DNA from 2 places in the Psychrobacter sp. T6-4 genome. Region 2 is predicted to be linked to the other one. Evidence: predicted binding sites of a transcription regulator. Region 2 holds the regulator's gene; the other holds the start of a gene.
The links. The regulator PhoB, encoded in region 2, activates phosphate uptake and scavenging genes when phosphate is short. The targets are predictions, from matches to a motif close to TGTCATNAANCTGTCATAA.
Positions count from the first base shown of each region.

Region 1: a site for PhoB is predicted at 1,728-1,746, ahead of ACTXGE_RS06250 (DNA translocase FtsK). Genes of this name have one in related genera too.

Region 1 is NZ_JBQQEZ010000007.1:1,751-17,159, forward strand. It holds gene aat (leucyl/phenylalanyl-tRNA--protein transferase) at 1-543, opposite strand, end outside; gene trxB (thioredoxin-disulfide reductase) at 583-1,599, opposite strand; gene ACTXGE_RS06250 (DNA translocase FtsK) at 1,980-5,303, shown strand; gene ACTXGE_RS06255 (amidase) at 5,411-6,904, shown strand; gene ACTXGE_RS06260 (DODA-type extradiol aromatic ring-opening family dioxygenase) at 6,937-7,824, opposite strand; gene rlmH (23S rRNA (pseudouridine(1915)-N(3))-methyltransferase RlmH) at 7,908-8,396, opposite strand; gene ACTXGE_RS06270 (DUF421 domain-containing protein) at 8,425-8,952, opposite strand; gene ACTXGE_RS06275 (ABZJ_00895 family protein) at 9,050-9,538, opposite strand; gene ACTXGE_RS06280 (D-alanyl-D-alanine carboxypeptidase/D-alanyl-D-alanine-endopeptidase) at 9,896-11,788, opposite strand; gene ACTXGE_RS06285 (3'-5' exonuclease) at 11,927-12,532, opposite strand; gene ACTXGE_RS06290 (DUF294 nucleotidyltransferase-like domain-containing protein) at 12,546-14,501, opposite strand; gene dapC (succinyldiaminopimelate transaminase) at 14,620-15,409, opposite strand, start outside.
Region 2 is NZ_JBQQEZ010000014.1:26,333-41,741, reverse strand. It holds gene pstS (phosphate ABC transporter substrate-binding protein PstS) at 1-1,105, opposite strand, end outside; gene ACTXGE_RS10505 (peroxiredoxin) at 1,674-2,201, shown strand; gene asd (archaetidylserine decarboxylase) at 2,396-3,229, opposite strand; gene dtd (D-aminoacyl-tRNA deacylase) at 3,550-3,990, shown strand; gene phoB (phosphate regulon transcriptional regulator PhoB) at 4,131-4,838, shown strand; gene phoR (phosphate regulon sensor histidine kinase PhoR) at 4,887-5,984, shown strand; gene ACTXGE_RS10480 (M23 family metallopeptidase) at 6,043-6,663, opposite strand; gene ACTXGE_RS10475 (3'-5' exonuclease) at 6,791-7,480, shown strand; gene ACTXGE_RS10470 (alpha/beta hydrolase family protein) at 7,489-8,427, opposite strand; gene ACTXGE_RS10465 (LOG family protein) at 8,656-9,333, shown strand; gene ACTXGE_RS10460 (FAD-dependent oxidoreductase) at 9,441-10,982, opposite strand; gene ACTXGE_RS10455 (COG4315 family predicted lipoprotein) at 11,704-12,141, shown strand; gene ACTXGE_RS10450 (GNAT family N-acetyltransferase) at 12,226-13,329, opposite strand; gene ACTXGE_RS10445 (type B 50S ribosomal protein L31) at 13,814-14,089, shown strand; gene ACTXGE_RS10440 (SGNH/GDSL hydrolase family protein) at 14,180-15,016, opposite strand; gene ACTXGE_RS10435 (nicotinate phosphoribosyltransferase) at 15,010-15,409, opposite strand, start outside.

The sequences.
Region 1 (15,409 bases), on a different contig from region 2:
TTTGGACGCGTTAGAGGCAGTATGAAACATGGATTCCCCAAAATAAATACTGCCTATTTTTAGACCATATAAGCCGCCTACTAGCTGTCCCACCTCATCCCAAACCTCGATACTATGAGCAAAACCATGAGCATGAAGCTCGGTATAAGCTTCAATCATCTCTTCATGAATCCAAGTATGTTCGCCCTCGGGCAGGCCATCACTACGCGGTAAGCTACAGGCATGAATGACCTCATCAAAAGCCTGATTGAGGGTCAATTGCCAACGCATGCGGTTTGCTTGTTTGCGTAGCGACTTACTGGGCTGATAGCTCTTTGGCGCGATCACGCAGCGCGGCTGGGGGCACCACCAAGCAATCGGCTCATCCTCGTTGAACCAAGGAAACAGACCGCGCGCATAAGCGGATATTAGAGTCTCTGCTGCCAAGTCTCCGCCTACTGCGATAATACCTATACCATCAGGATCGACCTCTATTGGACTTGGAAAGTTATAACGCCCAAGACTTTTTAGCCTCTCAGGCGTGATGGTGCTGGCACTAACCAGAGGTTGTTGACTTGAATGACTGTTGGCAGAGGCGCTCACTTACGCCTCTTTGTCCGCAGTCAAAGTTGAGGCGTAAGTGTGGTCAGTGGCAACCGCTTCACCGATAGCATCAAGATACTTTTCAGCATCGAGTGCTGCCATACAGCCAGTGCCCGCTGAGGTGATCGCTTGACGATAGACGTGATCTGCGACATCACCTGCGGCAAAAACGCCCTCAACACTGGTCTGGGTTGCATTACCATTAAGGCCACTGTTGACCACAAGATAACCATCTTTCATGTCCAGCTGCCCTTTGAACAGATCGGTATTGGGCTTGTGACCAATAGCAACGAACATGCCAAACACGTCCAGCTCTTTAGTGCTACCATCTAACATCGACTCGATGACCACACCGTTGACGCCCATATCATCGCCGACCACCTCGCGGACTTTATGATCCCACTCGATTTTGACATTACCGTTTTTGGCTTTTTCAAACAGCTTGTCTTGCAGTATTTTCTCAGAGCGCAGCTTGTCACGGCGATGCACTAAGGTCACCTCGGATGCGATGTTGGATAGATATAGCGCTTCTTCAACTGCGGTATTACCACCGCCAATAACCGCGACTTTTTGATCTTTATAAAAGAATCCATCACAAGTAGCACAAGCGGAGACGCCAAGGCCTCTAAATTTGGTTTCTGATTCTAATCCTAAATACTGAGCGGATGCACCCGTTGAGATAATGAGAGCGTCACACGTAAAATTGCCGTTGTCGCCAGTTAGCTTAAAAGGACGCTCGCTCAAATCCACCGCGTTGATATGATCATAAATCAGCTCAGTACCAAAACGCTCAGCATGAGATTTCATACGCTCCATTAGCGCAGGCCCTGTCAGATCATACGGGTCGCCTGGCCAGTTATCGACCTCTGTCGTTGTCGTAAGCTGTCCGCCGACCTCTAAACCTGTGACCACGACAGGCTTTAGGTTAGCGCGCGCCGCATAGACAGCAGCGGCATACCCTGCTGGACCTGAGCCTAAGATAATGAGTTTTTCGTGGCGAGTGTTGTCAGTTGCCATATTGGTTCCTTACGGTAGTATTAAGTTTTATTAATTAAAGTGAGATGAAAATTATGCTACAAAGGTAGCATTAAAAAGGTAAAAACGTCGTCTTTAAAAATGACGAACGGTATCGTTATTTGTGGTGTTGTCAACATGCTGGCGTGATACTAACATAAGGGTGATAAGCTAAAAGTGCAAGTTTGCTAAAACAAACATCATTATCATTAGAATAAAACCATAAACAAAGCATTAAAGCCAGATTTGTTGATAACTCAGTCGCCAATTTACCTATCTATTTGTTATTATAGGAGGTTATATACAGCATAAGACATCCTGTGTTTTGCTATAGGCTTTGTGGTTAGCAGCGCTTATTTACTAGAGTTATATGTGACGCCATTATGACGAACACTCGTCATAATCTGGCACCCCTTTGTATGAATCGTATTGATAAAGGCAGATCCTACGTGATATCAGCATCAGTTATTGATTATTTAAAAAAAGGCATATTTACGGTCCTTGGATTGATAGTGGCCGTGTATTTGTTTGTGATTTTGCTGACTTATACCGGTAATGATCCCAGCTGGTCACATATCAGTAGTGATATGAATACGATCAATAATATGGGCGGCGCTATGGGCGCTTGGTTATCCGATCTGCTCTACAGTTTTTTTGGCTTTAGCGCTTGGTGGTTGCTAGCGTTTTTGGTGTATGAGTCTATTCTGATTTGGTGGGAGAGTAAGCCGACGTTTTGGCCTTTGCGCTTGATGGCTTATGTGTTTTTATTGCTCAGTGCTAGTGCCTTATTCGCTCAAGTAGTGGCTATTATTCAGCAAGTTGCTAACCCTAGCGCAACCGCTCTAAAAGGAGTGGCAGGCGGGATCATCGGTCTTGAACTACAAGCACGTTTAGCGCAACTGTTAACGCAGTGGGGCAGCATGGCGTTTTTGACATTGTTTGTGATTATTACCGCGACTTTTGCCTTCAACATTCACTGGCAAACGGTATACCATAAGCTCACTGATCTTGGGTGGCTTGGCTCTGGAGTCAGTGATAAGGCTCAACGTAGTGAGGCCCAAAGCGCAAAACAAAACGATAGTGAATCTCAAGAGGATAGCGATGAGCTTGATGACGAGTTTGCGACCGCTCAAAAAACAGACGTCGATCAACAAGAAAAATCAGGTCAATTGCCACTTGAGCTACCAGAGAAACAAGACAATGACACAGCGGACAGTGGTCGCTTTGGTAATGTGTTGACGGACTTTTTGACGAAGTCAGGTCTAAAAGACAGCGTAAAAGCGTCTATGGCGATAGCGGCAACAGAAGCGGCGGCTATGGGTTCTAAACCGCAAGCGGTAATGGCAACTGCTAGCTCTTATGCTAACGATGAGTCATTAAAAGAGCCTGTCACGACTTTACGCAAGGTAGAGCCAAGCTTTGCTTGGAATGATGCCAGTACCGTTGATGATCTATTAGCAACAGATGCTTTTGTCGCTAACTATGGTGAGCAATATGGCGAGCAGTACGCCCCAAGCTCTGATGAAACGGTATCAGAGCTTGCTCCTACTCATGATGCAAATTTCGTAGCGTCATTAGAGCCTTCAGCGTCATCAGCACCATCAGAACCATCAACGTCGTCAGCAATGCCAACACCACCAGCACTACAACAAGATGATGCATTGTCCGATAACAAAAGCGGTGATGAAATTAGCGCAAGCCAGCTGGCTGATGCTTGGATCGCAGAGCATGATACTACTCCTGATACTAGGCTCAACATTATGCCTAATAATGAGCTCAATACTAATCTCAATATCAAGCCTGATAGCTCACCTGTTATTGCGAATGAGAGGGATGCAGTATCCTTTGATAATGACTCAACCGAAACGGTAAGTGCGCCAATGCATACTGAAACGGTCGCACCCGTCATTGAGCCGCAGTCTAACACTCAAGACGTATCAAGCGCGCCAGTCACTGATATGACACCGACCAATACGCCTCCTGCTAACCCGACGCTACCACCAACAGCCGTCACGCCAGCCGCAGCTGAGCCAGCCGCAGCCGAGCCAATAGTCGCTAAGCTAGATGAGCCAAGTGTTAGCTTCGCTGTGCCAGAGGGGGATAGCAGCAACCATATTACTGACATGATGCCAGATGATACCGACGCGCCAGTAATGCCAGATATCAGTGATGATGCCGCTTTTAGTCAAAAATCGCGAGCCATGCAAACGGCTGAGTATCGTGGTAATCTCACGCCTATTCCTGAGATGTCTATCCTAGATAAGCCCGATCCTGATCGCAAACCAAGCTATACCGTCGCCGAGCTTGAAAAATTATCAGAACTGCTTGAGATTAAATTACAAGAGTTCAATGTAAAGGCCGAGGTGGTCAATGCGATACCAGGGCCAGTGGTGACGCGTTTTGAGGTGGAGTTGGCGGCTGGCGTAAAAGCAAGCAAGGTCACAGGTATCTCCCGTGATTTGGCGCGCTCGTTATCTATGGCGTCCCTGCGCGTAGTCGAAGTCATACCAGGCAAACCCTATATCGGTATCGAAGTACCTAACAAAAAGCGCGAAATGGTACGCCTTATTGAGCTGCTTAATACAGACAAATTCAAAGACCCCAAAGCGCAAATCAGCATGGCGATGGGCAAAGATATCGGTGGCAATGCTATTATCACAGACCTTGCACGCGCGCCGCATATGCTCGTTGCGGGTACCACAGGCTCTGGTAAGTCGGTACTGGTTAATTCTATGCTGCTATCGATACTACTTAAATACAAGCCCGATGAGCTACGTCTCATTCTCATAGATCCCAAGCAGTTAGAGCTTGCCAACTACAATGATATTCCGCATTTGCTCACGCCTGTGGTGACCGATATGACCGAGGCGGCGAGTAGTTTATCGTGGTGCGTGGCTGAGATGGAGCGCCGTTATCAGCTGATGAGTTTGCTCAAAGTACGTAAGCTCGATGAGTTTAATAAAAAAGTCCGCGCCGCTGAAAAAGCAGGTAAGCCAATGCTCGATCCCTTGTGGCGACCGAACGATAGCGTGAGCATTAGCCAAGCGCCTAAGCTTAAGACCCTGCCGATGATTGTCATTGTCGCTGACGAGTTTGCTGATATGATCATGCAAGTAGGTAAGCAAGCTGAAGAGCTAATCACCCGCTTGGCACAAAAATCACGGGCAGCAGGCATTCACCTTATGCTCGCCACTCAGCGTCCTTCGGTCGATGTCATTACAGGTCTGATCAAAGCCAATATTCCAGTGAGAGCCGCGCTACGAGTCAACTCAAAAGTCGATTCGCGCACGATACTCGATAGCGGCGGCGCTGAGGATATGCTCGGTAACGGTGATATGTTGTTCTTGGGGCCAGGTCAAATTGAGCCTGATCGCGTTCATGGCGCGTATGTCAGTGATGAAGAGGTCAACCGTGTCTGCGATGCGTGGCGCGAGCGCGGCGCACCAGATTATATCGATAATATGGCGGGCAACTTTGAATTGTCGAGTCCAAGCGGCGGCGGCACCGCTAATGCTTCAGGCGAAGATGATGATCTGTACAATGACGCGGTTGCCTTTATTATGGAGACGCGCAAAGTCTCAGCCTCAAGCATTCAGCGTAAGTTTAGTATCGGCTATAACCGCGCCGCACGCATTGTTGACTCTATGGAGGAGGCGGGACTCGTTAGCTCGATGGGCAAAAGTGGTAAGCGTGAGCTGCTTATGTAGCACTGTATAGTTATAAGAAATAAAATAACAAACGAGTCTCGTTTTTTTTGTTTGAATAAACGACTATAAATGGCTATTTTATTCTACACTTCAGCAAGGATGCCAACATGTTTAAAGAATATACCCAATACGATGCGATAGGATTGGCAGAGCTCGTCAAATCAGGCGAGGTGAGCGCCAAAGAGCTATTAGAGTCAGCGATTGCGCGCGCTAATACACTCAATCCCCAAATGAATGCCATTATTCATCGATTCGACGCGCGCGCTTACAACGCCGCGCAGCAAGGTTTGCCAGATGGCGCGTTCACAGGTGTGCCTTTTTTATTAAAAAATTTGTCTTTTTATTTTGAAGGTGAGCCGATTACTATGGGTAGCCGTAGTATCAACGTCGTCAATAAACACGACAGCGAAATCGTTAAACGTATGAAAGCCTCAGGAGTCAATACCTTTGGCAAGACCAATACGCCTGAGTTTGGGCTGATTATCACCACAGAGCCCAAAGCACATGGTCCAACGCACAATCCCTTCAAAAAAGGCTACAGCTCTGGCGGCTCATCAGGTGGTAGTGCGGCAGCCGTTGCTAGTGGCATTGTGCCGATGGCAGGCGCAGGCGATGGTGGCGGCTCTATACGGTTTCCTGCGGCGTGGTGCGGGGCAGTGGGGCTCAAACCGAGTCGCGGGCGCAATCCATTTGGTCCTGATTTTGGCGAAGGCTGGGATGGCGCTGCTGCCGATCACGTCATTACCCGCACGGTTCGTGATACCGCAGCTATGCTCGATGCGACTAGTGGCCGCGAGATCGGTGCGCCTTATGTTATTGCTGCGCCTGAGGGGTCGTTTTTGCAAGCAGCTATGCGCGCGCCTAAGCAGTTAACGATCGCTTTGCATCAGCAGCCGCTTATCGCTAATACGACTGTGGATAAAGAAGTGCTGGCTGTACTTGAGCGTACCGCCAAACAGCTAGAGTCTATGGGTCATCGCGTCGTTCCTGCTGAGCCTAATATCAATATCGAGCAGTTTTGGCATGATTTTATAGTCGTCGTTTGCGCGCATACAGCTTTTACCATCGATAATGTTGAGCGTAACTTTGGCGCTGAACATATCAAAAAACTAGAACCTCAAACCTACAATATGGCGATGCTTGGGCGTTCGCTATCTGCCGCCGACTTAGTCCATGCCAAGCACGGTTGGCACAATAGTCAGTATCAGACAGGACTGCTGCTTGAAACCTACGATATGATTTTGTCGCCCACAGTGCCGACAACGGCGGTTAAGCATGGTGTGCTGCCGCCAAGCCGAGTCGATGAGATGCTGATGAACACCTCAGGGCTTCTAAGCAAAGGTATCAATATGGGTAAGTATACTTTTAGCTCCGGCATGATAGAAAAACTCAGTCATCCCGTGCTGAGCAAAATGGCCTTTACGATATTGGGTAATGTCACAGGCCTGCCAGCGATGTCGATACCAATGGGTATGAGCAAAAAGGGTCTACCGATCGGTATGCAGCTGATTGGACGCATGAATGATGAGTCAACGATACTGAGCCTAGCAGCAGAGATAGAGCGTGCTGGCTGGTTTACTAAGCCAGCGTTTGAGAAGTAGATTTATTTGGTATTAGTTATCGCAAACACGCTTTAATCAAAACGATAAATATCCATACCTAAGCTATGATGCGCCATGCTTTGATGAACCACAGAGACACGTTGTCCTGCACCTAAAGCAAAAAATAGCGGTAATAAATGCTCGTCGCTTGGGTGAATATTGCGGTAGTCAGGATATTGCTGCCAATCTAGCGCCGTTGGTATATCAGTTTTAAGCTTTTTAAGCAGCCATAGCTTAAAGTCTTTGGCGGTCTCATCAATACTATCAGCTTGCCATTTCATAGCTTGTAGATTATGGGTGATGTTGCCTGAACCGATCACAAGGATTTGCTGATGACGTAGGTTTGCTAGCTGCGCGCCTAATTGATAACAGGCTACGCTATCATAATGACGCGGCAAAGAGATCTGCACGATGGGCACATCAGCATCTGGGTATAAATGATGAAGCGGTACCCAAACACCGTGATCCCAAACTCGCACGGGATTGACGCGGCATGTGATACCACGTGCGCTTAGTTGCTGCGCAAGCGACTCTGCAAGCGATGGTTGACCTAATGCTGGATAATTTAGCTCATATAGCGCATCATCAAACCCTGAAAAGTCATGCCAAGTCTTAGGTTTTGGGTTGCTACTAATCTCAAGCTTACTCGATTGCCAATGTGCGGACATGATGATAATCGCCCGCGGCTTGGGCAGGTTGTGGCCCATGCGAGCTAGTGCATTGGTCGTCGCTGATTGCTCGGTTGCGAGCGTTGGCGCGCCATGCGAGATAAACAAAGCTGGCAAAGTTGCGCCGTTGCTTAAGCGCGCAGACGAATCTGCCCATGTAACCGATCCTGTAATGGGAGCGATATCCGTGCGCGCTTGGCGGTCTGCGTGCGCTTGATAGTTAGGAGGTGTCGCAAATCTTGATTGAGTCATCTTGCATTTATTAGGGCGCAAGTAGGTTTTTCAATCGCTAGAGGGGGCGATATTTTTAGATAATTTAACTCATGTGCTCACTATCAGTTGCCACGGTGGTAAGGGTGATTGTGATTAATACTCATCGCACGATACAGTTGCTCCATGAGCACTACTCGAACCAAAGGGTGCGGCATGGTTAGTGCTGATAGTGACCATTTGACATCGGCTTTTGCAAGTACCTCAGGCGACACGCCGTCAGCGCCGCCAATGACGAGGGCAATATCATCACCTTGCTGCATTGCGTCTGCCAGCTTATCTGCTAAGCCTTGGGTTGAGAGCATTTTACCTTTTACATCGAGTACCCAAAGTTGCTCGCGCCCTGAGGTGTTATGCGCGGCGAGAATCGCTTGACCCTCTACCTCACGATACTGTGCTAAATTGGCATCAGAGGGGTTTTTGGTGCGTTTCGCGGCAGCAAGCTCGACTACCTCAGTGCTCAGCATAGGCTGAATACGTTTGTGATACTCGTTAAAGCCCGTTTGTACCCAATCGGGCATTTTATTACCTACAGTCAGAATGCGTACTTTCATACTAAATTATACTCGTTTAAAAATTTAACTAACGGATTAACGGCTTTAGCGTTTGGGATACGCGGTTACTGTCTTTAGCGTCTGGTTTTTTGAGGATAGTCAGCTTGGCATCAGATTCAAACACTACCGCTTCGATCTCATCAAAGTCATTAGCGCCCTCTGAACGCATCGCACATTCTACCTCTTGCTGAGTTAGACGCTCAGCACGCAGAGCTTCGGGCAAAAATTGTCCTTGATAAAAAACAATACGCGGGTCAGACAAAATAAACTGACTAAATGGTGGCGAGATAGAAGCGTATTTGGTTACTAGGTACTGAAGGACATATAACAAAATAATAGAAGAGCCGCCCTCAACAAAGGGTATGGACTCAAGTAAAATCGTACTTGCGCCTATCGAGCCGATCATGACCGTCACTATCCAGTCAAAATTGTTTAATTGAGACGTTGAGCGTTTGCCTGAAACTTTGGTGGTTGTGACGATCAAGACATACACCATAACTGTCGTTAAGAGAATACGGCCTAACTTTTCGAGATCATCGAACATTAACATATCCATACCGCTATTTCCTTGTAACCACTAGGTATCAAAAATTTACTATCTTTATCTAAAGCTCATAGAACTACTATACGCCAATCTTTTTGATGATAAAAAATCATTTTGGAGTCAGCAGTCGATTAAATATCAAAATACTAATACGGGCGCTAATAAGGGTCAGCAGCATAATCATGATAACTGCGCTGACTAAAGGCATAGGATTCTCAATAGCCATCTCTGTGAATACTTCGCGGCTGACGACGTCAAATAGCGCAAACCATATTCCCAAAAAATACAGCGTACTCAGTAGCCAGACGGTTGCGGTGCCAGCTAGAGTCAATCGATTCATCTCACTTCTTTGTAAAGCGCGCTTATGATGCTTGATAAACTTGTACACTGCAATATAAGCCGCCGCGATAACCGATAGCACCGTTACCAAGTGCGGGTTCATCACCAGCTGCGTTTGCATAACGATAAATACGACACTGGCAAGAATATAACCCACTGCAAAAAAACCCACGTATTCTGTCATGTTGGCGCTTGAGTTAATAGCGTTTTGATACGCAAGTGGCACAGGCTTTTGTAAGTTGGGGCGTTGATCAGTCATGAGGCTACCTATTGCAAAATTAGGGCGTGTTTGATAATTCACAAACACGCACTGACAGAGACTATTTTTTAGTCGCTGCTCTTAAATTAGAAGCAAGATAAAAATAGTAATTTTAGTCATTCTAAGCGTCTATTTTTATCAAAGGAGCGGCAAAAAAGAGTCCTGTCCTTTCAGGCTGATGCTAAAATTGCCCCCCAGCTCTATATAAGCAGTGTGTTGCAAGTCTAGCTAAGGTCTAGACATTATCTTCGACTTGCGCCGTGTCTGGAACACATCTTTGATAAACTAGCAGCGATCAGCAGTGCCATGGTTGAATGTTCAACACGCCCTAAGCTATAAAATAAAAATTATCATCACTTAGCGCTGAGCGCTCCAATCAAGCAAAGCATCAAGTACGGGCCTTGCAGTATAAGCATTGAGCGCCTGCTCGGTATTAATAATGCCAACGACAGCGTAGTCTTGCCCTGATAGGCCTTTTACGTAGCCTGCCATTGAGGTTACATTATTTAATGTACCTGTCTTTATCCAGGCGCGCCCTATGGCTGCTGACTCAGGTAAACGCTGACTGTGAGAGGATATAGTACCGCTAACGCCCGCCACGCCCAGCGAGCTGACATAAGCATCAAAACTGGGATGCGTATAAGCGTAGCTCAATAGCTCACCTAGATTGGCCGCGCTCAAAGTGCACTCTCTACATAGACCTGAACCATTGGTTAGATACGGCGGCGGCGTGCTTAAATGCGTGCGCCACCAGTCATCAATGCGCGCCAAGGCCTGCGGATAATCGGTCACCTTTGGCGCGCCAAAGTAATATAGGCTGGTTGGTTTTTTATCACTCGCTACTGTCTCAGAGTCATCATGACTATAAGCGCCTAGTGATAAAGCCACTTGCTCGGTCATCACGTTGTTTGAAAAATGGTTGATATCGTAGATCTGCTGAGTCAAATTCAGCGAAGGATAACTGGCAATAGGTAAGGGTGATACCGCGTTTGCGTAACTTTTATGGCGTCTACTAATCGCTTGATAAGGCATGTCTTGAGCAATCACTCGACCGTCAAGCGTATTACCCAGTTGTTGCCACTTTGAGGCGACCACACGCGCGCCAAAGTCTTTGGCGTCAGGATAGGCGACATAAAATATGTGCTCAGCGCAGCTAACTGGTAGGCTGGCATTGAGTACCAGCTTATCAGCTTGCCAGTTAGGGGCAAGACTACTGCTCGCCTGCGCGCAAGCTGCTTGCCGTGTGCCTATAGACGAGGGCAGCTGATAGTTTGCAAGGGTAGGCTTATAGGTCAGTTTGGCGCTATTATTGTCGACAAGGTAGCTGCGAATACCGACGGTATTAAAGTTAATTAAGAACCCATCAGGGCTAGCATTATAAGGTCGTAGTGGCGCGTTATCAAAGGCGGCAGGGTCTTTGGTGACATTTGCAAAGATCGTACTATCGACGATAATATCGCCATCGACATGACGTATGCCTGCTTTTGTTACCTGATAAAGCAGCTGACGCAAACGCTCATGAGTCATTTTGGGGTCGCCGCTACCTTGAATAATCAGATCGCCTTGCAGACGATTACCGACAATCAGTCCCGTATGATATACCCGAGTATGCCAAACAAAATCAGCGCCCAAAGTATCAAGGGCAATAAAGCTAGGAATAAGCTTCATAGTGCTAGCAGGCGTGCGCGCTATATCTGCTTGATGAGTCAGTAACGGCTGACGATGAGGAGATGAAGACGGCGCGGGTAGGGTTGGCGTCTCTGCATTGCTACTTCCATCAGTATCGTGAATAAGCTTGTCATTGCTAATAGTATCATCAAAAGGATCAAGACTTAGATGCGTATAAGGGTCATCAGTATAGCTATTGAGTTGACGCTCTTGCTCGTTGATGTCTTGTTGAGCGATGAGTTGCTGATTTTTCGTTGATGTCTTTTGCGTAGAGGTAAGCGTGCTATCGTCGCCAGTACTGTTTTTATCAGTACTGGCTTCAACACTGCCATCTTTATCAGTGCTAGCTTTGTCAGTGCTAGCCTCGTCAAGCGTCACTACTTGTACTATCGGCGGTAATCGACTGCTATCTTTTTGACCGATAGGTATAACCATAATACTGATATCTGCAGGCGCAAGTTCCGCCTTTGTCAGTGCCTCTAAGATAGGCGCTGGCAATACCGCTTGCGCACTTATCGGCGCCAGCATAACTAGAGCAATAGATATAGAAGATAAGCGACGAGAAGTTTGGGTGATAGGCATGACAGACACTACTTTAAAAGCTCAAAAACCAGCTATAGTATCATGAGTTAGCGGTTTTACGTACCATCAACGCTAGCTTTGCGTCCATAAAATCAGGCTTTTGGTACCAGCAGGCTTTTAATAGAGTAGCAATGATCATTAGCGCAAATGCACAAAGGCCATAGCCGTCATAATGGCGTCGTTGTAAGCATCATGCGCGCCTAATTCGGGAATATCATAGTGAGCCATAATGTTGCTCAAATGATGGGATTGATCAGGAGCCGCCCCCGCTGAGCTGCCCATTTGTCTGGCGTATAGCTTACGTACATCAATCACCTGATTGGGAAGGGGCACGCCCATGTAACTTTTTATTAGAGGATTTAAAAAGGCGGTATCAATCTGCGGACAAAATCCTACAATAGGACGATTAGCGATAAAGGGCAGGAGCAGTGCCAGCATCTCGTCATAACTCATGCCGTTTTCGACCTCAGCGGCGCGTAGTCCGTGAATGACAATAGTATCGGCATCTGGCATAACAGGCGGGCGACAGACCAGATGCAGACCATTGCCCGTATCGATCATATTGTCATTGACATGAATGGCGGCAACCGAGATCAGGTGATGTTTACGCGGATTTAGCCCGGTCATCTCGCAGTCGATGGCGACCCACTGCCCTGATAGCGGCGGCTCAAACATCCTCTCAAGCTCAGGACGTTGTAGCTTGGCTTTGTGCCATGACGTAGTGAGTTGCTTAAGCCAGCTCATAGTCGGCTCCCATTTATCCGATTTCTAACTGATAGTGCTGCGTAAGCTCGTACTTAAAGCTTTTGACGACTGCTAAGCACTCCTTTAGCGCGTCACGTTCTAGCGCTGATAGGGTTATTGGATCGACTTGGCGGGCATATTTGTCATCAGTTGCAAGCGCAACTGCCAAGCGCTGCGCCATAAAGAACTCTAGCGCTTCACCTAGCGTCTCGGCGCGCTCCTTATTGAACATACCAGCATTGACCAAAGCTTTGAGGCGCTCTTTGGTACTGGTGACCTCAAATATATTGTGCTCAAGAGCTAACGCACGAATACCGTGTACCAGCGGAAATAGACCTGACTTTTTGAGATCCACGTCGCGGCGCGTCGGTTTACCGATTAAGGGGACAAACTTTTGCCACCATTGACTAACATCACCAAACTGCAAGGCGGCGCGTGCAAAATGACGGACGAACATAGGATCTGCGCGCATGTGCGCGACTTGTAGATGGGCGCGTATTTGCACTAACAGCTCTCTATCGCCGCAGACGTACTCGCCGTCGAGTATTGAGGATAAATAAATACCATGCATAGGATCGGTATTTTTGAACCACAGGCTAATCTGCGCTTTAAAATCGCTAATAGATTGTCGCCATATGGGATTATTCATCATAATATGGCCATCGCATAAGGGATAACCTAAGACGGACAGATGCTGATTAAAGGTATCGGCAAACTTTTCTAAGTCAGGATGAGTAAACCCATCACGAATGATCAGTGCATTGTCTTGGTCGGTACGCATAATCTGCTCACCGCGGCCCTCTGAACCCATAACGATGACACAAGTGTTCTCAATCACTTCTTTGGGGGCGATTAGCTGCCACAGCTTTGTGAATACTTGAGCGTTGAGCTGCTGTACCATGCGGCTAACCACGCTGACTTTTACCCCGTTTTGCTGCTGCGCGCGGATGTAGCGACCGATCAACTCCACCGCTTTATCTAAACTGCTCATATCCTGCGCATGCTCAATCTCCATACTAATGAGCTGTGAGTGTTGACCGACGTAGGCGATCAAATCACTTTGCGCTAATACGCCTATAACCGTGTCGCTGTCATTTAAGACAGGTAGGCGATGGATACGGTAGCGCGTCATCATCAATAGCGCATCACCAATCTCACTTTTATCTTTGATGGTATGCAGATTAAAGCTGGCATAATCTAGACAGGGGGTAGTAGCAGGATCTTTTTGATCACTGACCGCGCGGCAAATATCATGATCACTCAAGAGCCCTAAAGTACGATCGGATTTAGGCGGTACTACCGAGTGTGATACCTCGCTTTGTCTCATCTTAGTGTGCTCAGATGAGCGCACCAGCACATGCTTGAGACCGGCGTCCATCATGATACGCGTGGCTTGATATAAGCTGCTACTTGCAGCAACGATATGGACGGGTAGTAAAGTGACATCGGTAACGGGTTGCAAAAGGATTTGTTGTACCTCTTGCTGGGCGGTGTAGCTATTAGTGCCCGCAGCCTGATTGCTACGTCTAAGTTCAAGCGCTTTTAGACGCTCAGAGAGCTTGTCGGATAACAACTGACGCACCAGATAATTTTGCGCGCCAATCTTGTCGATAGCGCTGCCATCAACTTGAAGTAATAACGAGTCCTCTACCGCACAAAACTGGTAATACTCAGGCGAGTGACCCATCTCACCGTTTTTGTCGGTGCGCTCAGGAGTACGGCGGCTATCAAACCAGTCATTACTGTTTAAATGCTTGGTATGGTTGTTACCTAGGTAAGTGGCGACGAATTCATCACCCAAGCGCTGCTCAATTTGACCTTTTAAAACCACAAAAAAATACTGTAAATCATCGACAGCCAAGGAGTCATCTTTAGCAAGATAGCGCACTTGGGTATGTTTTTTGACGCTTAGACGCTCATCAGCGCTTAACACATCAAAAGGCGGCTGGGTAAAATCAAGCTGAGGCATGACATCTTCCTTTTAGTGCTATTTAGTCTTACTATAGCACTATCCCCGCACAAATCCACAATAACATCATTGTTATCAAAATATCATGTTACGATCAAAGAGAAGAGAGTCTGTCATGTTAATCGGTCAGCATTGTACGGATACGGCGAATGGCTTCACGACTCTCCTCAACGCTGGCAACTAGGGCGATACGCACATAGCCTTGACCTGGGTTAAAGCCATCGGCCTCCCTTGAGAGATAACGTCCTGCAAGCGCGTGAATATTGGCCTGCTCATAAAGCGCTTTGACAAAAGCTTCATCATCACAATCGAACTGCTCAGGCGCTTTTATCCAAAAGTAAAACCCAGCGTCTGGCATACGTAGATCTAGTAGCTCGCCTAACTCTTGCATCCACAAAGCAAATTTTTCTCTATAAAGCGTGCGATTATGCGCCACGTGCTTCTCATCTTGCCAAGCGGCAATCGATGCGAGTTGATGGGCGATAGGCATAGCGCAGCCTTGATAAGTACGATATTGCAGGTAACTTTGTAGGATATCGCCATCGCCTGCGATAAACCCTGAGCGCAGTCCTGGCAAGTTTGAGCGTTTTGATAGGGAGTGAAAGACCACACAGTTTTTGAAATTATCACGTCCAAGAGCGGCGCACGCTTGTAGTAACCCTATGGGTGCCTCATCGAAATATAACTCGCTGTAGCACTCATCGCTTGCGATAATAAAGTCGTGCTGATCTGATAAGCGAATCAGGTATTCCCAATCATCCATAGTCATCACAGAGCCAGTAGGATTATTCGGGTTACAGACGAATAATAGCTGAGTACGCGTCCAGACCTCTTTGGGTACCGAACGGTAGCTGCCCTTAAAGTTGTTAGCAGGGGTACAAGGTACAAAATGCGGCGTGGCCTCTGCA
Region 2 (15,409 bases):
GGTTTGAGGTGTAAACAGGCTGGCCTTCGCTATCGACAACCTCGCTCCATTTCGCTTTGAACAACGTCACGGCGTTATCAGAGAAGGGCACATAATCAAGCGCTAGCGCATCTTCATCACCTTGGCTATACGCCCAGTCAAAGAAGGCTAAGACGCCTGCGACTTGCTGCGCATCTTTTGGTTGCTTGTGCACTAAAATAAAAGTCGCCGCGGCGATAGGCCATGCTTGTGCGGTCTCAGAATTGGTAATGACTTTGTAAAAGCCTTCTTGTTGTGACCAGTCGATGTCACCTGCTGCGGCAAAGGTGTCGATAGAAGGCTGTACGACATTACCCGCGGCATTTTTGAGCGCGACGTGTGACATGCCGTTTTGCTTGGCATAGGCATATTCAACGTAGCCGATTGAGTTATTCATACGCGTCACATAGCTGGCGACGCCTTCGTTACCTTTACCGCCTGCGCCCGTAGCTGAGGTTGGCCATTTGACAGTCTTATCCACGCCAACATTGTTATTCCAGTCGCTAGATACCTTGGCCAAGTAATCGGTAAAGTTAAAGGTCGTGCCTGAACCGTCCGAGCGAAACACAGTAGTGATTGCTGCATCAGGCAGCGCCAAATCTGGGTTCATGGCTTTGATAGCAAGGTCATTCCAGTTGCTAATTTTGCCCAGATAGATATCGGCTAAAGTGTCACCATCTAATTTTAATTGACCAGGCGCTATGCCTTTAATATTAACCACAGGAACGACGCCACCGATCACTGTTGGGAATTGAATTAGACCAGCTGCATTTAGCTCCTCTGGTGTCATAGGGGCATCGGACGCCCCAAAATCGACCGTATTGGCAATGATTTGTTTGATACCGCCCGACGAGCCAATCGACTGATAGTTGACTTGACCACCCGTCGATTGATTATAAGCGTCTGACCACTTGGCGTAGATAGGCTGCGGAAATGAGGCGCCCGCTCCAGTGATACTCATAGATACGTTTTCGCTAGCGCCAGCAGCATTATTGCTCTGAGCGGCAGCCGTATCATTCGTTGACTGACTACAAGCGCTTAAGCTAAGTACGCTGGCGAGGGCGACGACTAAAAATGAGTAACGCATAACGGCTCCTAAAAATGACTGGTTTATGAGTGATTATCTTTTATCAAAAAAACGTGATGAATATGCTTGGCATGATGTGTGAATCAATAAGCACATCATGCCAAGCAAATATGACAATTTGATGACATTGATAATATTTAAGCAAAAGAGAGTTAAAAATTGACAGAAGTTAGGGCATGTCCCTTATCTAGAAAAGTAAGTTCAACACGCTCTAGAGTTTCTATACAAGCCTGAAAAGTTGCCAGCGCCAAAGGCAATACTAGGATCGATATAATCTTTAAATGATGCCAAATAAAAAAGGCACTTATTTATACATTTGTTTAAAGGTACTTAGATTTAAAGAGATTTAGATTTAAAGGGATTTAGATGAGTGAGTAGGACTGAATTTGGAGGAGGGCGCAGTTTACGAGAAGGCAAGAGCAGCTAACAAAGTCTAAATACAAGCCCATTACTTTGTTAGCTTATATAGTGAATATAAGTTTAAAGATTTGCTTATGGACGGCTATAGCTATTATCATATCAACGCAGTATTTTAAAAAGAAGACAATACCCTAAATCGGAGAAAACAATGATTACCCATGTCCCTGATGTGACTTTTAAAACTCGTGTTCGTGATGACTCTATTGGAGGAGATAACCCATTTACTTGGTATGATTTAACCACAGATGAGCTATTTGCCAATAAAAAAGTGGTGGTGTTCTCACTACCCGGTGCCTTTACACCCACGTGTTCGACCAGCCATCTGCCTCGTTATGAAGCGCTTTACGATGAGTTTAAGGCGTTAGGCGTAGATGAAATCGTTTGCGTTTCTGTCAACGATGCGTTCGTCATGTATCAATGGGGTCTCAAGCAAAACCGCGAAAACGTTTTTTTGCTGCCTGATGGTAATGGTGAGTTCACTCGCAAAATGGGCATGCTCGTTGATAAGAGTAATCTGGGCTTTGGTATGCGCTCATGGCGTTATTCGATGCTTGTCGACAATAAAGCCATCAAAAAAGTGTTTAAGGAACCTGATTTTGGCGACAATTGCCCAATAGATCCGTTTGAAGTATCAGATGCAGACACTATGCTTGAGTATTTAAAAAGTAATGCTTAAATACTAGTCTCAAATATCAGTCCTCAAACACAAGAAAAAAAACTGCGTCGTCCTTAAATATAAGGGCTACGCAGTTTTTTATGGTTTTTAAGACTGTCTATCGCTGATTCGAGCTAGCCTAGGAGGGATCATGCTACATTAGAAATAGCATATATACTTAGGTAGCTACACTTAGGTAGCACGCCTCACTAGTATCATATTTCAGACTTTCCTAGCAATTGCCCCATTTGTACGGTTGAGCTGTGCTGCATGGTATCTTGCCAAGCTGTTTTTGCGCCTTTTGGTAGTACCACGATAGCGGTTGAGCCCAAATAAAAACGCCCAAGCTCCTCACCTTTTGCCAAAACCATATCGTGCTGGGCTTCTTGTATATTATCAGTGCGAGTGATTTTACCCGTAGCGACGGTTTCGATACCGGCCACGATCATCGCACCGACCATCACCACCGCCGCTTTGCCGTACTCGGTATCGAACAGACACACCAGGCGCTCATTGCGCGCAAACAGGTCAGGTATGTTAGCCGCCGTGGTATTATTAACCGAAAATAACGTACCCGGCACATAGCGAGTCGCTATCAGCTTACCCTCAAAAGGCATGTGCACACGGTGATAGTTACTTGGCGCAAGATAAACGGTTGCAAAGCTACCGTCCGCAAAATATTCGCCATCCGCGCTATTGGCGAGCAGTTGACCTATATCATAGTCGCGACCTTTGGCTTGCAATAGTTTCTGATCCCTAATTTGACCGAGCTGCGATATCACACCATCAGCAGGACTCACGATACCGTTATAAGTGTCGTCGATAGGGCGCGCATCATCTTTGAGCTCGCGGGTAAAAAAGTCATTAAAGCTCTCATAAGCATTAAAATTATCACGCTCATACTCATCAAGGGTGACATGATAAGCTTTAGCGAAGCTGCGGATAAAAGCACGTTTGACCATAGGGTGACGGCTTGAGGCCAAGCGCCCAGCAACTTCGCTTAATTGCTGCTGCGGGACAAACTGTTGGATCGTGGCGAATAAATTCATAATAAAGCTACCAAAGTATTTTGTATAAGAGCGGTGTTTGTATAAGTACATGAATGGCGGTATTTTATCACGATAAAGCGGATGCTGTGTGAGCATAAGTTATCGGTTTACGACTGTTTTATTTAGCCCTCTTACTAAAACGTGCAAGCTATAGTCGATATCAAATAAAACAGATAAGTCATATTGTAGCGCGAGATTGAAATAGTTTTTTCTTGCGTGCTGTGCCTACGCCGCTTGATGCTGCAAAAAAACTATTTCAACCTCGCTGTATTTTTTTATATTAGACTGATTATAGTATCAATCTCAACAAAGGAGTCAGAATGAAGGCACTCATTCAGCGGGTTCATAATGCCAGTGTCACGGTCGGCGCAGAGACTGTTGGCGCTATAGAGCAGGGCGTATTAGCTTATATTGGGCTTGGACACGAGGATACGATAGATCATGGCAAGCGTATGATCGATAAAATATTAACCTACCGTATTTTTGAAAATGAGAGCAATAAGCTTGACCGAAACGTGCAACAAGTGAATGGCGGTGTATTGTTAGTATCGCAATTTACCCTCATGGCAAAAACCAATAAAGGTCGGCGTCCCGACTTTGGCGGCGCAATGGCTCCTGATAAAGCGCAGGCACTATTTTCTGAGATGGTCGCTTACGCCCAGTCTAAGCATGCAAACGTTGCCACAGGTCAGTTTGGCGCTAATATGCAGGTTGCAAGTATTAATGATGGACCACTTAACTTTATATTAGAAGTGTTATAGCGCTAAATGTTATAAATTATAGAACCTAATGTTATAGAGCTAAGTGTCATCAAACCGTCACAATTTAAGTGTTTAATAAGTAGTCAGTAAGCATCGACTTTATATGTTAATTACTCAAAGTTTTATAACAAGGCTTGTATATGCAAAGTGAGCAGATTTTGATTGTCGAGGATGAGCTTGCGATTCGCGAAATGGTAGTGATGACCCTTGAGAGCGCAGGGTTTGAGAGTTTGCAAGCGGCGGACGCGTTTGAGGCACACCAGCAAGTGGTGGATCATAGGCCAGCGCTGATTTTGCTAGACTGGATGTTGCCCGGTGATAAAAGCGGTATTGATTTTTGTCGCATGCTAAAGAGTGATGAGTTGCTGCGCGAGATACCGGTCATTATGCTCACGGCAAAAGGAGAGGAAGATAACAAGGTTCATGGTCTCGATGCCGGCGCGGACGATTATATGACCAAGCCGTTCTCGACGCGTGAGCTGATCTCAAGAATCAAGGCAGTGCTACGCCGTAGTAGCGCACTTAGTAGTAATACACCGATAACAATAGGCGCGCTTAGTTTAGATAATCAAAGCCAGCGGGTGAGTGCTAATGGACAGTTTATCGATATAGGTCCGACAGAATATCGCTTACTGGCATTTTTTATGAGTCGTCCAGAGCGCGCTTATACGCGCTCGCAGCTATTAGATCAGGTTTGGGGCGGCAACGTCTATATCGAAGAGCGAACAGTCGATGTACACATTCGGCGCTTACGTAAATTACTACGTCCTTATGGCTGTGATACCTTGATTCAAACGGTTCGCGGCACCGGTTATCGCATGTCTAGTTTGATTGAAAAAAAGCAGTAAACGTAACCACTAAACACAGTCTCGCTACGAGAAAGGATGAGAGTAGTCATGTCGATTGACCACCACAAGCCAAATACGTCTGAGCAAGCTGATCGATTTGATAATAAAACAGTAATGACAAAGATGAACCGTGCTTGGGAAGCGCTAAAAGATGCCGTGGTTTTAATAGACGGTGACGATCGCTTGACGTGGTGGAATCTGGCAGCGGCGCAGCTATTATCATTGCAAGACAAAGATCAGGGCAAAAGCATTTTTGACTATATTCAGGCGCCTGAGTTTCACGAGTATTATCAAGAGGTCACAGCCCATCACGATCTGCACAAAGATGTCCATAATGATGGTGTGCACATGGCCTCATGGCGTGATCCCAAGCGTTATTTAAAGTGTGAGATGACAGCTTTTGATAAGGATAAGCTGTTGATGATCTATGATGTGACGCGATTGCAGCATTTAGAGCAAATGCGCCGCGATTTTGTAGCCAATGTCTCTCACGAGCTACGAACGCCATTGACCGTATTGATGGGCTACCTAGAGAACTACTCAGACCAATCCGACATACCACCAAAGTGGCAACGTGGGCTTGAGCTGATGACTCAACAGACCGCGCGTATGAATAGAATCGTAAATGATTTGCTACTGTTGTCCAAAATCGAAATCGAAGAGACGTATGAGCTTGGTTATATCGATATGACCAAATTGCTCACGCATGTGTACGATGATGCGCAGGCTTACAATCAGGACTATGGACATACCATTCATTTGCAAATAGACACTTATGACGGGCTGTATGGTTCAGAGATGTACTTAAACAGCGCGCTATCGAACCTAGTCATTAATGCCATTAAGTATACGCCAAAAGGCGGCAATATCGAAATTAGCTGGGTTAAAACCTCTCAGGGTTGTCAGTTCTCTGTTACAGATAATGGTATCGGTATTGCCACGTCGCATATCGCGCGTTTAACAGAGCGTTTTTATCGTGTCGATAGTGGTCGTAGCCGTGCTACAGGAGGCACGGGACTGGGGCTGGCTATCGTCAAGCATGTATTGCATCAATACAATACATGCTTACAAATCGAGTCGGAATTAGGCATAGGTTCAACATTTAGTGCGACTTTTGCTAGCAGTTATGTACGCTCACTATCTTAAAGGATTGTCTAACCATACGTATCGTATTGGATCAATGTATGAGATACCTAAGTCGTGATCATTCAGGTTTTATAAGTAAAGGATAAGGATTCACCGCGCTACCCTTGATATAGATGCCGTAATGCACATGAGGCGGCGTGCCTTTGGCGTTACCACTATCGCCCACATAGCCGATGATGTCGCCACTATCCACCCAATCGTTGACTTCTATGTCTGCGTAATCTTCCATATGCGCGTAATAATGTCCTGCGCCACCAGGCCCAACGACGACGACCACGCGCCCTCCCAAAGTATTCTCGCCAACCTTGCTAACCACTCCTTGCGTAGTAGCGTGTATCGGTGTGCCACGCTCCGCGAAAATATCGATACCTTCATGAGAGCGCCCTTGACTACGCGCCGCACCCCACGTATCAGTCAAATGCTGCCCAGGTAGTGGATTTGGAAGACTATTCTCTACTGGCAAGGGTTGTTGCAATAGATTGACCTGCTTCCATTTTGCTACGACAAAGTCCTGCGTCTGCCATTTAAGCGTAGGGAGGACTTTATCAACGATAAATAACAGTGCAAACAATACTATAGCTCTGATCAGTACCCTTAATAAACGAGTAAACAGGCTTGGCTTAGGGGGCTTAGGGGGCTTAGGGGACTTAGGCAGAGGCGGCGGCTGAACTGGTGGCATCATTGTCTCTTGTGAGCTGATGAGTGGTATAATACGGTTATTACAAATTTTAGCTGTATTATGAAGGGTTTAAGGCTCTTTGACGAGTAGCGATAACTACAATAACTCCTGATGATTGATCTCTATTATGACTGAACCTAGTACTGCGCTTATTATCGATACCGAAACCGACCAAGGTAGTGACCCGCGTCCTATTCAAGTAGCGACCATCAATGTGGCGACTGGCTTTGAGTGGATGAAATACTTCAATAGTGGCCGCACTATCTCACCTATCGTCATCAAGGTACATGGCATTACTGATGAGGATGTTGCCGAGTGTGAGCGCTTCGATTTGGAGCAGTTTGAGTTGCCAGAGTACTTAATCGGTCACAATGTACGCTTTGACTGGCGAGTGATAGGGAAACCCTCGGCTAAGCTGATATGTACGGTTAGGCTGGCCCGCGCCGCCTTTCCAGAGTGGCGCTACTATGGTCAGTCCAAATGTATTGAACAACTATTGGGCGTCGATGCCGCGAGCACTATGACTATTGCCGCGCATGATGCGCTAGGCGATGCGCGTATGTGTTATCTATTGTACAAAGCGTGCTGTGAGCGCCTGCAAATTGCGCCGACTGACTTTGCGGCGGCGCATACCATCTCAAATACCGCAAGTCCCGTCGGCAAAATGCCCTTTGGTAAGCATAAGGGCAAACTCATAAAAGACGTGCCTATGAGCTATGTTAAGTGGATGCTAGGTAATATCCACAATATGCAGCCCTCATTGCATTCTGCCTTGACCAAGCGCGTAGAGGAGCAAAATGCAGAAGATAAAATATAGTAAAGAGCTTACTCTCCCTCATTTAACCAATCGACCGCCATTTGCCATAGTTGCGGCGCTTTGGCATGAGTTTTACTGCTAAAATAGCGCATATGACCGATGTGACTGACGCCCAAATCTTTAGGGTCTAGATAGTGCTTTTCTACTGACATGTTGGGGAACACGCGTATCATATCGTCGATGTTTTCGCTATTGGCAATCTCATCATCAGTGAAACCTAGCCATAGCGCTGGCATAGCGATTTTATTATAAAAATGGTTATGAATGGTTTTGCCAAGTGCGGTTTTGATGTAGCCGGCACCATTACACCACTCGCGCCATTGACGCGCCACGCCGCGCGGTAGCGGCTGACCCATACCAATCTTGTCGGCTGGCGTATAGCCTAGCACTAAGTTACTCAGCGGAATAAAAGCGTCCATAAAACCCATTGCTTTGAGCTTATAGGGCATATCCATGTTTTTGATTTGTCCTGAGGAGCAAGCGACATTGAATACTGAGCTGATGGCCTCGTAGTTTGGCATAAGACCGATCAGCTGACCGCCTGCACTATGACCGATCAAATGGAAAGCTGCATCTGGAAATTCATCTTGTAGGGCGTCAAGCACCGCTGGCATATCATGACGACCCCAACTAATGAGTGAGGCATCACATTTTGCCAAATTACCTGCAAGTGATTCACCAATCCCTTCATTATCGAAGGTAATGACTCCAAAGCCGTTCTCTGCCAAATAGCTGGCAAAATTATGATAAAACTGACGCTTGATACCCGTGGCAGGTGCCATCATTACCGCCGCTTTGATATCAGCTTTAGGACGATAAACGGTCGCTGCCAAAGCCTGATTGCGCTCAGTCATGATGGTCAATAGGTAAGTCTCAACAGTAAAGTTGCTCTCAACAGTAAAGCTATCGTTGGCGTCTGATTGGTTTAGAGCTTCATCATTGAGCATAGCGGCATCCTAAAAAGTATATTATGGTTGTTAGCGAATCGAGAAAATTAAAACATAAGCTGAAACAAGACATAGAGTACGACTATCAATAGCAGTCGGTATGGTAAGTGCGTACTGATAAGTGCTGGTTACAGGTTAGTAACTTGGCTTATGTTAAGATAAATAGGAATGTTTTCCAATAGACAACTGAAGACTTACAATTCAAATAAAACGCTAAGGGCAAAAGTAATGCAAATGAAAATCAATAATGACACTTATGAAGTAATTACCAGTCAAGATATCACCCATATCGAAAAAGCCGTAGATAAATCAACGTTAACCATGCCGCTTGTCGCCGTATATTGTGGTTCGCGCTTAGGTAACAGCGAGATATACGAGCAAGCCGCGCGCGATTTGGGTCAAGCGCTTGCCAAAAATGGCATGGGATTGGTATACGGCGGCGCGAGTATTGGCCTGATGGGTGCAGTCGCAGATGAGGTCATCAACAGCGGCGCCCAAGCAGTCGGCGTCATTCCAACCTTTATGCTCAAGCATGAAATCGCTCATCAAGGGCTTACGCGCCTGCACCTGACTGATACCATGCACACGCGCAAAACGGTTATGGCAGAGTACGCAGACGCTTTTATTACTCTACCAGGTGGCCTTGGGACGCTTGAGGAAATCATGGAGATTGCCACTTGGCGTCAGCTGTATCAGCACGAAAAGCCTATGATTATTCTTAATATTAACGGGTTTTATGATCGGATGATTGAACATCTTAAATATACGACAGAGCAGGGCTTTATGAAGCAGCAAGACCTTGATCGCTTAGTTGTGTGCAATAGCATCGATGAAGCAATTGATCTGTTATTGACTGTCGTCACTCTCAATGGCGGCGTCGATACTGATAAGATGGTTGGGCAGTAAATGACTACTTAGAAAATCAAAATTAAGAACCGCAAAAGGGAGTCGCTCGCTAATCGATAGCAGGCTACTCCCTTTTTTGTAGATAATATTTAACCCTGATACGAAATCTATGCGATAGCAAGATCGTTTGATACGTCATCTATCACGCTATCTATAGTACGATTAACGCCTGCCATTGCAATTGGAAAATTTCTTTGTAGTGCAATATCTTGTGCCAAGTGATGAATATCCTCACTATCATGGCGCGTAAGATAAGCCCAATTGTGAGCGTAACGACTACAATTGGCAGTAGTATCCTTATCAACTAACCCTAGAGCAGTTAACTCATCAACGATCTGGTCGGCGGCAATTAGCGTCGAAGAGGCTTTGACGTTTTCAGCGCGTGCGTAGCGGATGTTTGAGTACAAGCTCACATCAGCAACTCGCAGCGTATCATCTTTTCCTGGTATTTGTTGACCGCCAAAGAGGGCATTACCAACGGTACGCGCACTATTGAAGGTCGGCACAAACTCAGCTACATATTCAATGGCTTGCTGACCACGCGCTTGCAATGGCGCTTTATCCCAACCATCTTCAATATAATGCACGTATTTTTCAGGAAGTTTGGGCTGCGCGCTGATCTCATTTGAGGCGACTAGTCCATCATTGAACAAAGTGATGAATTTACTCATACCATGTATCTGAAAATAACCGCCTGGATATGGCGTAAGCTGCGCCATGCCCTCTGGTGTACCGCGGCTACCATAGATAATAATCTCAGGTATCTGTCCACCTGCATCATCCCAATGAGTAATATAAGAGGATTTGAACTCGACCATACGCGTGACTTCAACACCGACCATGTCATCGATAACACCAGTACGAAATCCGCAAGCATTGACTAAGTAATCCACTTCAACAGACTCGGTTTCAGATTGACTGTTTTGCTGATAGTCAATACGCCATTTAGTCACATGATGATCAGCATTAGTACAATTTTCACAATCAACTGCTGTCACTTGCTTAACCTGCGTATCGGTAAAGACATGAGCGTTGTCATAACCCTCTAACGCTAATTGCGCTGAAGCTGCCAGACGAAAGATATTCCAGCCGTATTCTTGTACGACAATCACTGGGAATTTAATCTTATTCAAATCCAAGTGTTTAGCGGCAGGTATTACCCATTCATCTACCGTGCTAGGCGCAAGAACCTGCTCACGCTTAGATAAAGCGATAAGATCTTCATGGCTATAGAGCTGGTAGTAATCTTCAGGCTCTCCTAAAACTTTATTCTTAGGGTCTTGCTCAATAAGCTTACGATAAGCCTCAGTCAAGATGTCCAAACGCGGCAGCAAATCTTCAGGCTGACCTTCATCACGATTAGGTACAGCAAAGACAGTAGGGCGCACATCCATCGTATGCGGGTACAGACGCAATATATCAATGCACTGCTCAAGTAGCGCTACGCAGTCCTCGTCTGGAATTTCACGGTACAAATTACCACCAGCATGTAGATGACACATGGGAGGGCCATCAATAAGTGAGGTCTTTTTTTCAAACAAATGAGTCTCAATGCCAAGCGCAGCCAAGCGAATAGCAATAGTGGCACCTGCAGTACCACCGCCGAGTATACCTACGCGTTTTGCTTGACCATAACGGGTACTAGGCATCGTAATTTTGAGGTCTTTGTACCGGTCGTCTATAGTAATTGAATTCATCAGCGTTGTTTTATCCTTGCTGGCATCGGCTCATCATATTACATGCCGCTATACCTAAAATTTCAGTGTATTTATCAGATGTTATCTAGCAATCTGATTTTTAAGTTAAGTCGTCAATGACTAAAGAGAGTGCTACTTAAGTGAAGCGTAGTTAAATAGTGCTATATAGACTATATAAGCGTGATACCTACTGATTTCAATGTCTGATCTGTATCTTGTGAGTCATTGTTAGTATTAAATAATCATTAGCCTATGATATAAAAAAAAGCAAATTTATTTGGGATATATGCGTAAAAACATGCACTGTTTTTGTCAGCAGATAACATAAAGTGTGTATAAAGCTAGAGGGAATTTACATAAATAAGAAATATGAATATCTAAGCAGAAAGATGTTTATTTTTTTACGTGTGATATAAGATTTTTGATCTCTACACTACAGATAATAGGCGTGTGGTAATTATATGAGGAAATCGCTTTTGAGATAGTTTTGTAATTTTATAAGCGTACATAATTGATTGACTAAACAGACATGCTATATTTACTTGGCAAAAACACGTAACTTTAAAATAAGTAACTTCAAAAAAAGGAGTGCTACTAAGTACTCCTTGTGAGCGTGTTGGACAGAGCACTATATGGATATTCAAATCAAATTTTAGATCACAAGGATATAACAATGAAAAATATTATAATGTTGTCAGCGTTAACAGGTGTGCTTACCTTGACTGGTTGTACGACACTTAAAAGTGTCATCGGCAATGATGACTCAGGTATGCATGAAGTAAAAGCCACTAGTAGCAACATGGCGCCTGTAACCAGTAGAGGCGGTATGTTGGTCGATTCAAAAGACTACATGACTTTGTATACTTATGATAAAGATACGATGGCAAACAAATCAGAATGTGGCTCTGTCTGCATGGTCGCTTGGCCGGCCCTTATGGCACCTAGTAATGCTAAAGCTTCTGGTCAATTTGCAGCATTTCAGCGCGAAGACGGCAGTTATCAGTGGGCCATGAATGGCAAACCCTTATATTTCTACGCCAACGACACTAAAGTCGGCGATAAAGATGGCGATAATAAAGGCGGCGTCTGGCACATTGTCCGCACTAAGTAATCTTTAGCTAAATACAGTCTGAGTCTATTTATAAACATAAAAAAGCAGCCACTATATTGGCTGCTTTTTTGCTGATACGAGTAGTTATGCAACCTCAGCCATATCTTCTTCGACTACTTCAGCGACCTCTTCAACAGGTTGTACTTTCTGAGCAGCAACTTGTCGATATAAAGGAAAAAAGTCTGAATCAAGCTCGCTGTTATCAAATCCAGCACCATCTACCAAATCGTCGTATTTATCTTGGTTAATCACTAATCTGTAGGTTTTAAATAGCAACGATTGAGAGCTAAATCCTTTTTTATATTCATACAAAGTATCTAGGTTGCTACCAACACCGCCGCCTAAATGCAGTATCTTATAGTTATTTTGGCGACCCCACTCGCGTGCCACGTGAGTGATAAGTTTAGAGGGTTGTAAATGTCGATATTCACTAACAGTGCCACCTAAATGAAACTGCATAATGCCCGACTCTTTACAGCAAGTATAAATGGATGAGGCAATGGCGTGACCATCTTTATAAGCTGTGATCAATAATAGTCTATGACCAAGGTTTTTTGATAAACCATCAAAGTAACTATCATCAAAGAAATAATACTCATCTGCATTAACATGTGTCATTGTTTCTTTATATATCTTTGAGAAGGTATCAATATTTCTATCATCTAACTGCTCAATTTTAGTAGTTACATCCATCTTCAACGCCTTTTTAATGCCTCTACGATGTTGGTTTTGAGTCTCTGCCCAATGTTCAGCTTCAGTCTTCGTCAGGTCGGACATGAGCGTCACACCGTGAGTAAAGGAGCTACCAATAGAAGGGGTCCATTTTTGGCTGATCACTGGATGCAATCTCATAAATAGGGAGACGCATCCTACTTTGTATAAGAACTGTTTGACCTCTTTTAAAATCATGTTCGTTTCGACATCAGTTAAAGTGTCATCAATTAAGGGACAGCAATAGCCATATGTAGAAGTGGCATCCCAATATTCACTGTCAATGTTTCTAATAATAATAGGTAAAAAAAGCTTTTTGTTCTTGTATTCAGCAACAATCCCTTGAGCCTGCCCGCCATCCATAGGTGCCGAATTATTAATCCAACCAGACAAATGGTAAATATCAAATCTATAATTTAAAATATCTTGGTCCCATTTTTCATCAATATCTCTAAAACTAACTACTATTTTGTTCATTTCGTTATCTCCCTTAGAGCTAAGCAATGCAATATGTCATTAATACTTATATATTCTAATTAACGAATATATAATATATCAATAAACGAATATATACACAAGCTTCAGAGAAATGTTTGTTTTGAATTGATGATTGTTTGAGTTGTATTTGTGGTAAGAAAAGAAAAATTATCCAAAAGCATGTTTTATTTACCAGGTTAAACAAGTACGTTTTTCATTATCAGAACATAATTTTATTCTCTACGGAGCGAATCTAACAGATGTAGTTTTTCAGCAGTACCTTGCAAAGAATGGCAAAAACCGTTAAAATCGCTGCTTCATTTTCCCGCTGGGGATAGGCTAAGAGAGCTGTGATGTGGTGTTGGGTGCTGGAATAAGCCAGTGACACAATTGCCAGCATTACCAATGTGCTTAGTGCCTCAGTTACGTATGTAGCGCTTTTATAGCAACAGCTTATACATACATCGGACCTAGAGAGTTTATTATGCGTGCAGATATCCATCCCAATTACCAAGAAGTACTGTTTCATGACACTAATGCCGACGTGTATTTTTTGACCCGTTCTACGGCGAAGACTAAAACCACGCGCGAGTATGAGGGTGTAGAATACCCATACTACCCACTTGATATCTCAAGTGCATCACATCCGTTCTATACAGGCGAGCAGCGTAAAAGCTCAACTGAAGGTCGTGTTGCTAGCTTTAACAAGCGTTTTGGTGCATTCGGTGGCCGTGCTAAAAAAGCTGATGCTGCTGAGTAATTTTGATTTAATATCCAAAACAAAAAAACCGCTGAATATTCAGCGGTTTTTTTATGCTTGTTTATTTAACACTATCACTTTAACGCCTGCCTAAGTCTTTGAATCGTTAAGCAACTCACTGATCAGATCGCTTAACTGTAGCGCCCAGTAACCATATGTTAGGCTGCTAGGATGAAAGCCGTCGCTTGCAAACATAGCTTTGCTATCTATAGGTTTGCCGTTGCCATACTCTTTAGCCATACGAGCAAAGTCTGCTGCCATATAGTGCACATCGCTATGCTTGTCGCATACTTGCTGTAATATCCGATCGAGCTTGTCAGATTTTGCACCGACATAGCCGTTGAGTGGCATAGGCAGGGCAGGCATCTTTGCCATCGGTGGTAGGCTTGAGAATATCAAAGTCTGCACGCCAAATTTACGCTGAGCAATAGCGATGATCTCCTCGAGTTGCTGTTGCCACTTGCGCTCAGAGATGTTGGATGTGGTGTCATTAACGCCGACACTTAATACCATGACGTCTACAGACTGGCTTGGAGTCGGCAGGACATACAACCTACGCAAAATATCAAAGCTGGTATGTCCTGTGGTAGCTTGCACTGCCCAGTTAAGTACACCGAACATGGCTTGGATTATTGATTGGTCTTGCAACGCTGGTATTAGTTTACCTATTAAGGCATCCGCTTGCGTTTGGCTACCGACGCCTGCGGCAGCAGAGTCACCAACGAGCATGAGATTGAGCGCAGGCAACACGCTATCCTCAATACTATGTAGTGAAACAGATCCATGACGCTCACCTTCAGGTTCTGGCAAACGCACCGTATCGCGCTTTACTTTACTGCCTTGGTATAGATAGATTGGCGCAAGCAGCACATCTTTTGCGGCGGCAGTGATTTTGCCAGTCGTTTTTTTATTGATAGAGGCTACCATCCTGTACGTCCTCGAATAGTGACTAGAGTATCATCGATTAATAGTTGACCATCGACGAATACATCTTGGAGTAGGTTATCAGCAGAATTTGCCAAGGCATCTTCTTTAATAGTGGTAAGCTGGTTATTATCACTCTTTATCAGAGCCAATCGACCTTTTTTAGAGCGTTTTGAGCGACTGGTAATTGGATCTTTAAAGATATCCATCCACGCGCCGTCAATACAGATTGCACTGGATTTCATCGCCCAGCTCATAGTATCGCGGGTGACTTGTTGTAGCAGACCGCCGCCCATGCCAAAGGTGACATTGTCCGCGCTAAAGCCCGCTTCCATTATCGTACCCAATATCTTGCCAAGGCTTTGCGGGTTGATACCATCGCCTTGAATGAGGCGC